2 regions of the Arthrobacter sp. 10N44_2 genome follow, and region 2 is predicted to be linked to the other one. Evidence: riboswitches for the same ligand, from Rfam matches in the RefSeq annotation. Region 2 holds a riboswitch; the other holds the start of a gene.
What was found. A riboswitch is a leader RNA that binds a small molecule or an ion and turns the genes downstream of it on or off. The one in region 2 is predicted to bind glycine.
Positions count from the first base shown of each region.

Region 1: linked by a shared signal. The riboswitch ahead of gcvP (aminomethyl-transferring glycine dehydrogenase) and the one ahead of gcvP (aminomethyl-transferring glycine dehydrogenase) in region 2 are both predicted to bind glycine.

Region 1 is NZ_JBFTHT010000029.1:21,400-25,589, reverse strand. Features, by position in the region: gene gcvP (aminomethyl-transferring glycine dehydrogenase) at 1-2,335, opposite strand, end outside; glycine riboswitch at 2,375-2,489, opposite strand; glycine riboswitch at 2,491-2,589, opposite strand; gene AC1DBX_RS20235 (TetR/AcrR family transcriptional regulator) at 2,968-3,507, opposite strand; gene AC1DBX_RS20230 (MFS transporter) at 3,575-4,190, shown strand, end outside.
Region 2 is NZ_JBFTHT010000026.1:5,692-9,881, reverse strand. Features, by position in the region: partial or broken gene AC1DBX_RS19640 (SDR family oxidoreductase) at 319-622, shown strand; gene AC1DBX_RS19635 (hypothetical protein) at 757-1,524, opposite strand; glycine riboswitch at 2,020-2,117, shown strand; glycine riboswitch at 2,119-2,226, shown strand; gene gcvP (aminomethyl-transferring glycine dehydrogenase) at 2,279-4,190, shown strand, end outside.

The DNA.
Region 1 (4,190 bases), on a different contig from region 2:
TGGTCGCCTCGGTGAGGCCGCGGCCGCCCATCAGCTTCACGTAGGCCCAGGAGATCGGCAGCACGCCGGCCGAGCCGTAGCGGGAGGCGGAGATCGGGGTGCCGTCGGCGCCGTTGGCGGGATCAGCAGCGTTGCCCGGCATGAACGGGGCCAGGTGCGCCTTGGCCGCGACCGGGCCGACGCCCGGTCCGCCGCCGCCGTGCGGGATGCAGAAAGTCTTGTGCAGGTTCAGGTGCGAGACGTCGCCGCCGAACATGCCGGGCTGGGCCAGCCCGACCAGGGCGTTGAGGTTGGCGCCGTCGATGTAGACCTGGCCGCCGGCGGCGTGGACCGCGTCGCAGACCTCGCGGACATCGGCGTCGTACACCCCGTGCGTGGACGGGTAGGTGATCATGATGCAGGACAGCGCATCCTTGTGCAGCTCGATCTTGACGGTCAGGTCCGCGTGGTCGATCGTGCCGTCCGAAGCCGTGGCCACGACCACGACCTTCATGCCGGCCAGCACGGCGGAGGCGGCGTTGGTGCCGTGCGCGGAGGCCGGGATCAGGCAGACGTTGCGCTGGGCATCGCCGCGGGAGAGGTGGTAGCCGCGGATCGCCAGCAGCCCGGCGAGCTCGCCCTGGGAACCGGCGTTGGGCTGGATGGAGACCTGGTCGTAGCCGGTGATCTCGGTCAGCTGGCCTTCGAGGTCCTCGATCAGTTCACGCCAGCCGGCGGTCTGGGATTCCGGGGCGAACGGGTGGATGGAGGCGAACTCCGGCCAGGAGATGGCTTCCATCTCGGCGGTGGCGTTCAGCTTCATGGTGCACGACCCCAGCGGGATCATGGTCCGGTCCAGGGCAAGGTCGCGGTCCGAGAGGCGACGGATGTAGCGCAGCAACTGGGTCTCGGAACGGTGCGTGTTGAACACCGGGTGCTGCAGGTAGTCGGAGGTGCGCTCGACGGCGGGGTCCAGGCCGAACGCAGTGTCCGTGCCTGCAGCCGCGGCAGTCACGGACGCGCCGAACGCGGCTATGACGTCGGCGACGACGGCAACCGTCGTGGCCTCGTCGGCGGAGATGCCGACGGTGTCGGCGTCGATGGCGCGCAGGTTGACGCCCTTGGCGTCGGCTGCCGCGATGATCTCAGCTGCCCGGCCCGGCACGGAGACGGTGATGGTGTCGAAGAAGGAGGTGTGCAGCACGTCCAGGCCGGCGGCCTTCAGGGAGGCGGCGATGGTCTTGGCGTGGACGTGGACCGACTGGGCGATTGCCTTCAGCCCGTCCGGGCCGTGGTAGACGGCGTAGAAGGAAGCCACGATGGCCAGCAGGGCCTGGGCCGTGCAGATGTTGGACGTGGCCTTCTCGCGGCGGATATGCTGCTCGCGGGTCTGCAGGGCCAGGCGGTAGGCGGGAACGCCGGCGTTGTCCTTGGAGACACCCACGAGGCGGCCGGGCATGGAGCGCTCGAGCCCCTTCTGGACGGCCATGTAGGCAGCGTGCGGGCCGCCGAAGAACAGCGGCACGCCGAAGCGCTGGGCGGATCCGACGGCGATGTCAGCGCCCTGCTCGCCCGGAGACGTGATCAGGGTCAGGGAGAGGAGATCTGCCGCGACGGTGACGAGGGCGCCCCGTTCCTTGGCGTCGGCGATCACGGCGGTGTGGTCGAACACGCGGCCGGAGACGCCCGGCTGCTGCAGAACGACGCCGTTGATGACGCCGTCGGGCAGGCCCTTGGAGAGGTCGGCGACCTCGACCTCGAAGCCGAGGGCCTCGGCGCGGCCCTTGACGATCGCGATGGTCTGCGGCAGGCAGTCGGCGTCGAGGACGGTCTTGCCGTCGTGCGCCGTCTTGTTCTTATTCGCGCGGCGCATCATCAGCACGGCCTCGGCCACGGCGGTGGCTTCATCCAGCAGGGAGGCGTTGGCGATCGGCAGGCCGACCAGGTCCTGGACCATGGTCTGGAAGTTCAGCAGCGCCTCCAGCCGGCCCTGGGAGATCTCCGGCTGGTAGGGCGTGTACGCGGTGTACCAGGCCGGGGCTTCGAGGATGTTGCGGCGGATCACCGGCGGGGTGAGCGTGTCGTAGTAGCCCTGCCCGATCATCTGCACGGCGGTCTTGTTCTTCGACGCCAGCTTGCGCAGCTCGGCGAGGACTTCGACCTCGCTCAGGGCCGCGGCGAGCGCGAGGTCGGCGTCCTGGCGGATGTCCTTCGGAACGGCGGTGTCCACCAGGGCGTCGACGGTGTCGTAGCCGACAGCCTTCAGCATGGCGTCGACGTCGGCCTGGCGGCGCGCGCCGATATGCCGGTCAACGAAGGACGTGGAGGCTGGGGTAACAGTCACAAGGAACTCCATAACTCAGGCGGCGCAGGGTACGCCACATTGATTCGGGTTCCTCCCCGCTCTGTATTGGACCTGAGAGTTTCCGCGCAGCCCGCGTTTCAGGGCTCCGCTTGCACCGTCGGTGAGCACAGCATGTCCGGGACACGCCTGCTACTTTCCAGAGATGCCTTGCCGCGGCGGTACATGGGCCTGAGAGATTCCTGGGGAGGGTTTGCTCCTACGGCGCCTGCTTGTACCTACTTGCAGGACTCTCCCGCCGCAGATCAAAGGCGTATTTAATTAGGTGTTCAATCGGGGGTGACTACAGTCACAGCTCTCATTGTCCTATGCCGGGCGCGCGTCCGCAAACTCCCTCCCGGCGGCGGACCCAGGTTACGGGCCACGAGCCACCCGGTGGCGAATCCGGCGGCGCGAATTCGCCGGAAACGCCCGGAGTCGCCGCAACTTTCCGGCGTACTCGAACGCTTCCGGCGAATTCGGCGGGGAGTAGGGGGTCGGCGGGGCGTAGGGGGTCGGCGGGGAGTAGGGGGTCGGCGGGGCGTAGGGGGTCGGCGGGGAGTAGGGGGTCGGCGGGGCGTAGGGGGTCGGCGGGGAGTAAGGGGGGTCGGCGGGGAGTAGGGGGTCGGAGGGTGTGGGTGTGGGCGTCAGCCGCGCAGGCGCTCGACGGCGGCCAGGAGGCTCTGGACGTCCGCCTCGACTTCCGGCGGCGGCCCGCCGGGACCCCGCGCCAGCATGGCGTTGAAGTACAGCCCGTCCCCCATGCACAGGACGGCCTTCGCCATGGCGGGCCCGACGTCGGCCGCCAGCAGTTCCAGCCAGCTCGCCTGGCCGGCGGCGAAGCGGCGGAGGGTTTCCCCGTGCGCCACCTCGGCGAGCCGCGTGGCCGCCACGAAGACCCGGTCCATGGGCGTGTCCGCCCACACCGAGGACTTGATGAAGTACGCCGCCGCCCCTTCCGGGGCTGCCGCCATGGCCGCAACATCGGCAGCCAGGAGCCGGTCCAGCCGTTCCAGCAGGACCGCGATCATGGCCTCTTTCGTCGGAAAATGGTAGAGCAGGCCGCCCTTGGAGACGCCGGCCCGGCGCGCGACGGCGTCCAGCGTCGCGGCGCGTTCACCGACTTCGATGAGCAGGGATTCGAAGGCATCGAGGACGGCCTCGCGGGCGACGGGTTTCCTGGGCATGCCTCCCATCATGCCTGTCCGCACGCGCATTTCTTAACTGTACCGTCCAGACGGTACAGTTATCCTTATGAGCATTTCATCGATCACCGTAGCCACCAGCACTCCTGCGGCCACCGGGCCCCGGGCACCGTGGCGTGACTGGGTGGCGCTGGCCCTGCTGATGTTCCCCGTCCTGCTCGTGGCCGTGGACAACACCGCGCTCACGTTCGCCCTGCCGGCCATCGCCAGCAGCCTGACCGCCTCCGGCGTCGAACTGCTCTGGATCGTCGATGCCTATCCCCTGGTCCTGGCCGGGCTCCTGGTCGCGATGGGTTCCCTGGGCGACAGGATCGGCCGGCGCCGGCTGCTGTTCGTGGGCAGCGCGGGCTTTGCCGCGGTGTCGGCCGTGACGGCGTTCGCGCCGAGTGCGGAATGGCTGATCGCCGGCCGCGCCGGGCTTGGCCTTTTCGGCGCCATACTAATGCCGTCCACGCTGTCGCTGATCCGGAACATCTTTCCGCAGCCCAACCGGCGCAGGCTGGCGGTGGCGGTCTGGGCCGCCGGCTTCTCCGGCGGCGCCGCCCTCGGCCCGATTGTCGGCGGCTGGCTGGTGGAACACTTCTGGTGGGGCGCCGTCCTGCTGGTCGCGGTGCCGATCATCCTGCCGCTGCTGCTGCTCGGGCCGGCCCTGATCCCGGAATCCC
Region 2 (4,190 bases):
CGACCGCCACGAACCCTCCTGATCCATTGCATCGGAGGCAAGAATCATGCAATTAATGCAGAATGCGCGCAAATCCGCGGATGTGAGGGCCATTCGAGTTTGATGCACTCCGGCTTTGGAGGGCTGCCTGGTGGACCGGCGAGTAGCCCAGCCCCATCAGTCGTACGGTACGGTGTTCCCTCAGGTCATGGGCATTTTCCCGCTTCAAGTGACGCGGTATCGGTGGCAATGGGCGGAGAAGGGGTGATCTTGCATCGGATGCAATAATCACGGTTTTACTTGACATAACGTCCAATATCGGCCGTTGTGGGGTGGCTTGCCAGCCTGCGCGGGTCCGCGGCCGGCGCCGCCTACACCGCGTCCAAGCACGCCCTCGTCGGCCTGACCAAGAACTCGGCCGTGATGTACGGGCCCAGGGGCCTGCGCCGTGGCCCCACCATCGCCAACATCGTGGCCACCTGGGGATCCCAGCTCGCGGCCGAACGCCTCGGCCCGCTGATGCAGGCCACCGCCCGCCACCGCCGCGCAGCTCGCCGCCTCCATCACCTTCCTGCTCAGCGACGACGGCACCAACATCAACGGCGCCATCCTCGCCTCCGACGGCGGCTGGTCCGCCCTGTAGGGGAGCGGCACCCCACGCAAGCGGACGACGGCGGGAGGTCCCGCCGTCGTCCGCTGGATTGGGATCAAATCCGTGATTGCACCATCGGATCCGCTGGTGCAATCACGTCCACACGTCGCGGGTGAGTCCGGATTTTACGAAGACGGGAAGGTGGGCGCGTCCGGTCGCCGGCGAGCGGCAATGGATTTGGCACCCAGCCCCGCCGATGCGATGACTAGGGCCAGCAAGATTTTGGGAGCTGCTCCGCCCTCGGGTCCAAGTGTTGCCGCCAAGATTTGCCGACTCATTAACAGCATCTCCTGCAGGTCGCCAGCCAGGATACGGGTCCCCAGGACGTAGTTGACCGAGATGAACACGGCGGGAACCAACCACAACAGCGCAAGGTTCACGGCCCACACCGCGGTCCGCCGCGCAGGACGAAGGCCGCACCATGCCAGGGCGCAACCAACGAGGATGGCGGGAATCCAGTGAGCGATTGACGGCACTGCGACGGGGACGTTGATGTGCCCAACGAAGCCGACAACCCACTCCACCGTCCACGAAGCGAACGGCACCGCCACGAGTCCGGCGCCCAATGCCGCCAGGCTCCGGGTCCTTGAACAGAGCAGCAGGTGCGCCACGAGGGCAGCAGCGAGGGATGCGGTCACGCCCGCGAGCAGCCCGGCGAAGTACAGGCTCGCCATTGTTCCGCCCGCCAAGCCGCCGTCGAGCACTGTGAAGGACTGGACGGCAGCCGTGAACTGGACCACAAGAACGCCGGCTGCCGCGCACCACGTCACCAGTCGCCGTCGGGCGGGGGACCAGATGCGCACCGCGAGTCCGGCCGCTGCACCTCCTACGGTGAGGAGGGCTACGATCGTGGTGAGTTCGTACTGGCTTAGCGGCAGTAACGACACAGGCATCTGGTCTGGAACGACCTCTGCGCCCCACAAGTTCTGCAACGGGAGCTGTGCGCCGGATACCAGCCAAGGGCCCAAGCCGAGCAATCCTGCGAGGATCCCGATCAGCCACCCCCAAGCGGCATCCCCGGCGGGAGTCCTGCTTGGTGGTCTGCTGGGAGCTGCCTGTTCCATCGCTTGATCCGGAAGGCTCACGGAGGCTCCTTGCGTATGAGCGCTCTGGGAGGGACGCGCATGAAAATGTAAAGTATCCCGTTCAGAATAATGCACCGAATGGACTAACCCCCTGGGTCCGATCCACGAGGTGGACGACGACCTCTGGGACCGCGTGTTCCGGATCAACGACACGGCCCTCATGCGCCTCACCCACGCAAGCGGACGACGGCGAAGAGCTCCCGCCGTCGTCCGCGGGACAGCGACTCAATTGAAATAAATTTTGCATCCTGCCCGGGAACCGGATAAATTGTGAGCTGTGTCACCGACCAGTGGCACAGCTTATGATCTGCGGCGGGAGAGTCCTGCCGGTACGTTCAGCAGGCGCCGTAGGAGCAAATCCTCCCCAGGAATCTCTCAGGCCCACGTACCGCCGCGGCAAGGCAACTCTGGAAAGCAGTCCGGGCAACCGGGCTCACCGACGGTGCAAGTGGCGCGCTGCTATCAGCAGGGCAAAACGGAAACTCTCAGGTCCAATACAGAGCGGGGAGGAACCCGAATCATCGTGGCGTCTTGATGCCACCTGAATTATGGAGTTCCTCTCATGACGGTTCAATCGTCCCCGTCCACCTTCGCAGACCGCCACATCGGCGCCCGCCGCCAGGCCGACATCGACACCATGCTCAAGGCCGTCGGCTACGACAGCGTTGATGGCCTCGTTGACAACGCGGTCCCCGATTCCATCCGCCAGGAAAAGCCCCTCACCCTGGACAGCGCCCTCAGCGAAGTCCAGGTGCTGGCCGAACTGCGCAAGCTCGCCTACAAGAACAAGACGGCCGTGCAGATGATCGGCCAGGGCTACTACGACACCGTCACCCCGCCGGTGATCCGCCGCAACATCCTCGAAGCCCCCGCCTGGTACACCGCCTACACCCCGTACCAGCCGGAAATCTCCCAGGGACGCCTCGAGGCGCTGCTGAACTTCCAGACCATGGTCCAGGACCTCACCGCGCTCCCGGTCGCCAATGCGTCCCTCCTGGACGAGGCCACCGCGGTTGCCGAGGCCGTGCTTCTCATGCGCCGCGCCAACAAAAACAAGTCCGCTGCCGGGGCCAAGACCGTCCTCGACGCCGACTGCCTCCCGCAGACCATTGCCATCGTCAGGGGCCGAGCGGAGGCGCTGGGCTTCGAGGTGCAGGTCGCTGACCTCTCCGCCGGTCTGCCCGACGGCGACATCAACGGTCTCGTCCTCCAGCAGCCGGGCGTCTCCGGCCGGGTGTGGGACCAGTCCGGCGTGATCGCGGAGGCCAAAGAACGCGGCGCACTGGTCACCGTGGCGGCGGATCTGCTTGCCCTGACCCTGATCACCCCTCCGGGCGAGCAGGGGGCGGACATCGCCGTCGGCTCCACCCAGCGCCTGGGCGTGCCGCTGTTCTTCGGCGGCCCGCACGCCGCGTACATGGCGGTGCGCGAGGGCATGGAACGCACGCTCCCCGGCCGCATCGTCGGCGTCTCCAAAGACAACGCCGGCGTCCCGGCGTACCGCCTGGCCCTGCAGACCCGCGAGCAGCACATCCGCCGCGAGAAGGCCACGTCCAACATCTGCACCGCGCAGGCACTGCTGGCCATCGTGTCCTCGTTCTACGCCGTCTACCACGGCCCCGACGGGCTGAAGGCGATCGCCCAGACCGTCCACAACAACACCCGCGCCCTTGCCGCCACGCTGAAGATCGTCGGCCGGGAACTGGTGAGCGACTCCTTCTTCGACACCCTCACGGTCCGCGTGCCCGGCAAGGCCGCCAAGGTCATCGCCGCCGCCGAGGCCCGGGGCATCAACCTGCGGCTCATCGACGCGGACACAGTTGGCGTGTCCGTCGATGAAACCACGACGCCGGAGGTCCTCTCCGCGGTCGTCGTCGCCTTTGGTGCCGGCCCTGTGGTGGAGGCCGAGGGCTTCGAGCTGCCCGAGACCGTGCTGCGCACCTCCGACTACCTGCAGCACCCGGTCTTCAACACGCACCGCTCCGAAACCCAGCTGCTGCGCTACATCCGCAAGCTCTCGGACCGCGACCTTGCCCTGGACCGCACCATGATCCCGCTGGGCTCCTGCACCATGAAGCTGAACGCCACGGCCGAGATGGAAGCCATCTCCTGGCCGGAGTTCGCCTCCATCCACCCGTTCGCGCCGGACTCCCAGACCGAGGGCTGGCGGGAACTCATCAGCGGCCTCGAAGCTGACCTCGCCGAAATCACGGGCTATGACCAGGTCTCCATCCAGCCGAACGCCGGCTCCCAGGGCGAGCTCGCCGGCCTGCTGGCCATCCGCGGCTACCACCACTCCCGCGGGGAGGCCCAGCGCAACGTCTGCCTGATCCCGGCCTCCGCGCACGGCACCAACGCCGCCTCCGCCGTGCTGGCCGGCATGAAGGTGGTCGTCGTGGCCACAGCCTCGGACGGCACGATCGACCACGCGGACCTGACGGCCAAGATCGAGGCCAACAAGGACGCGCTGTCCT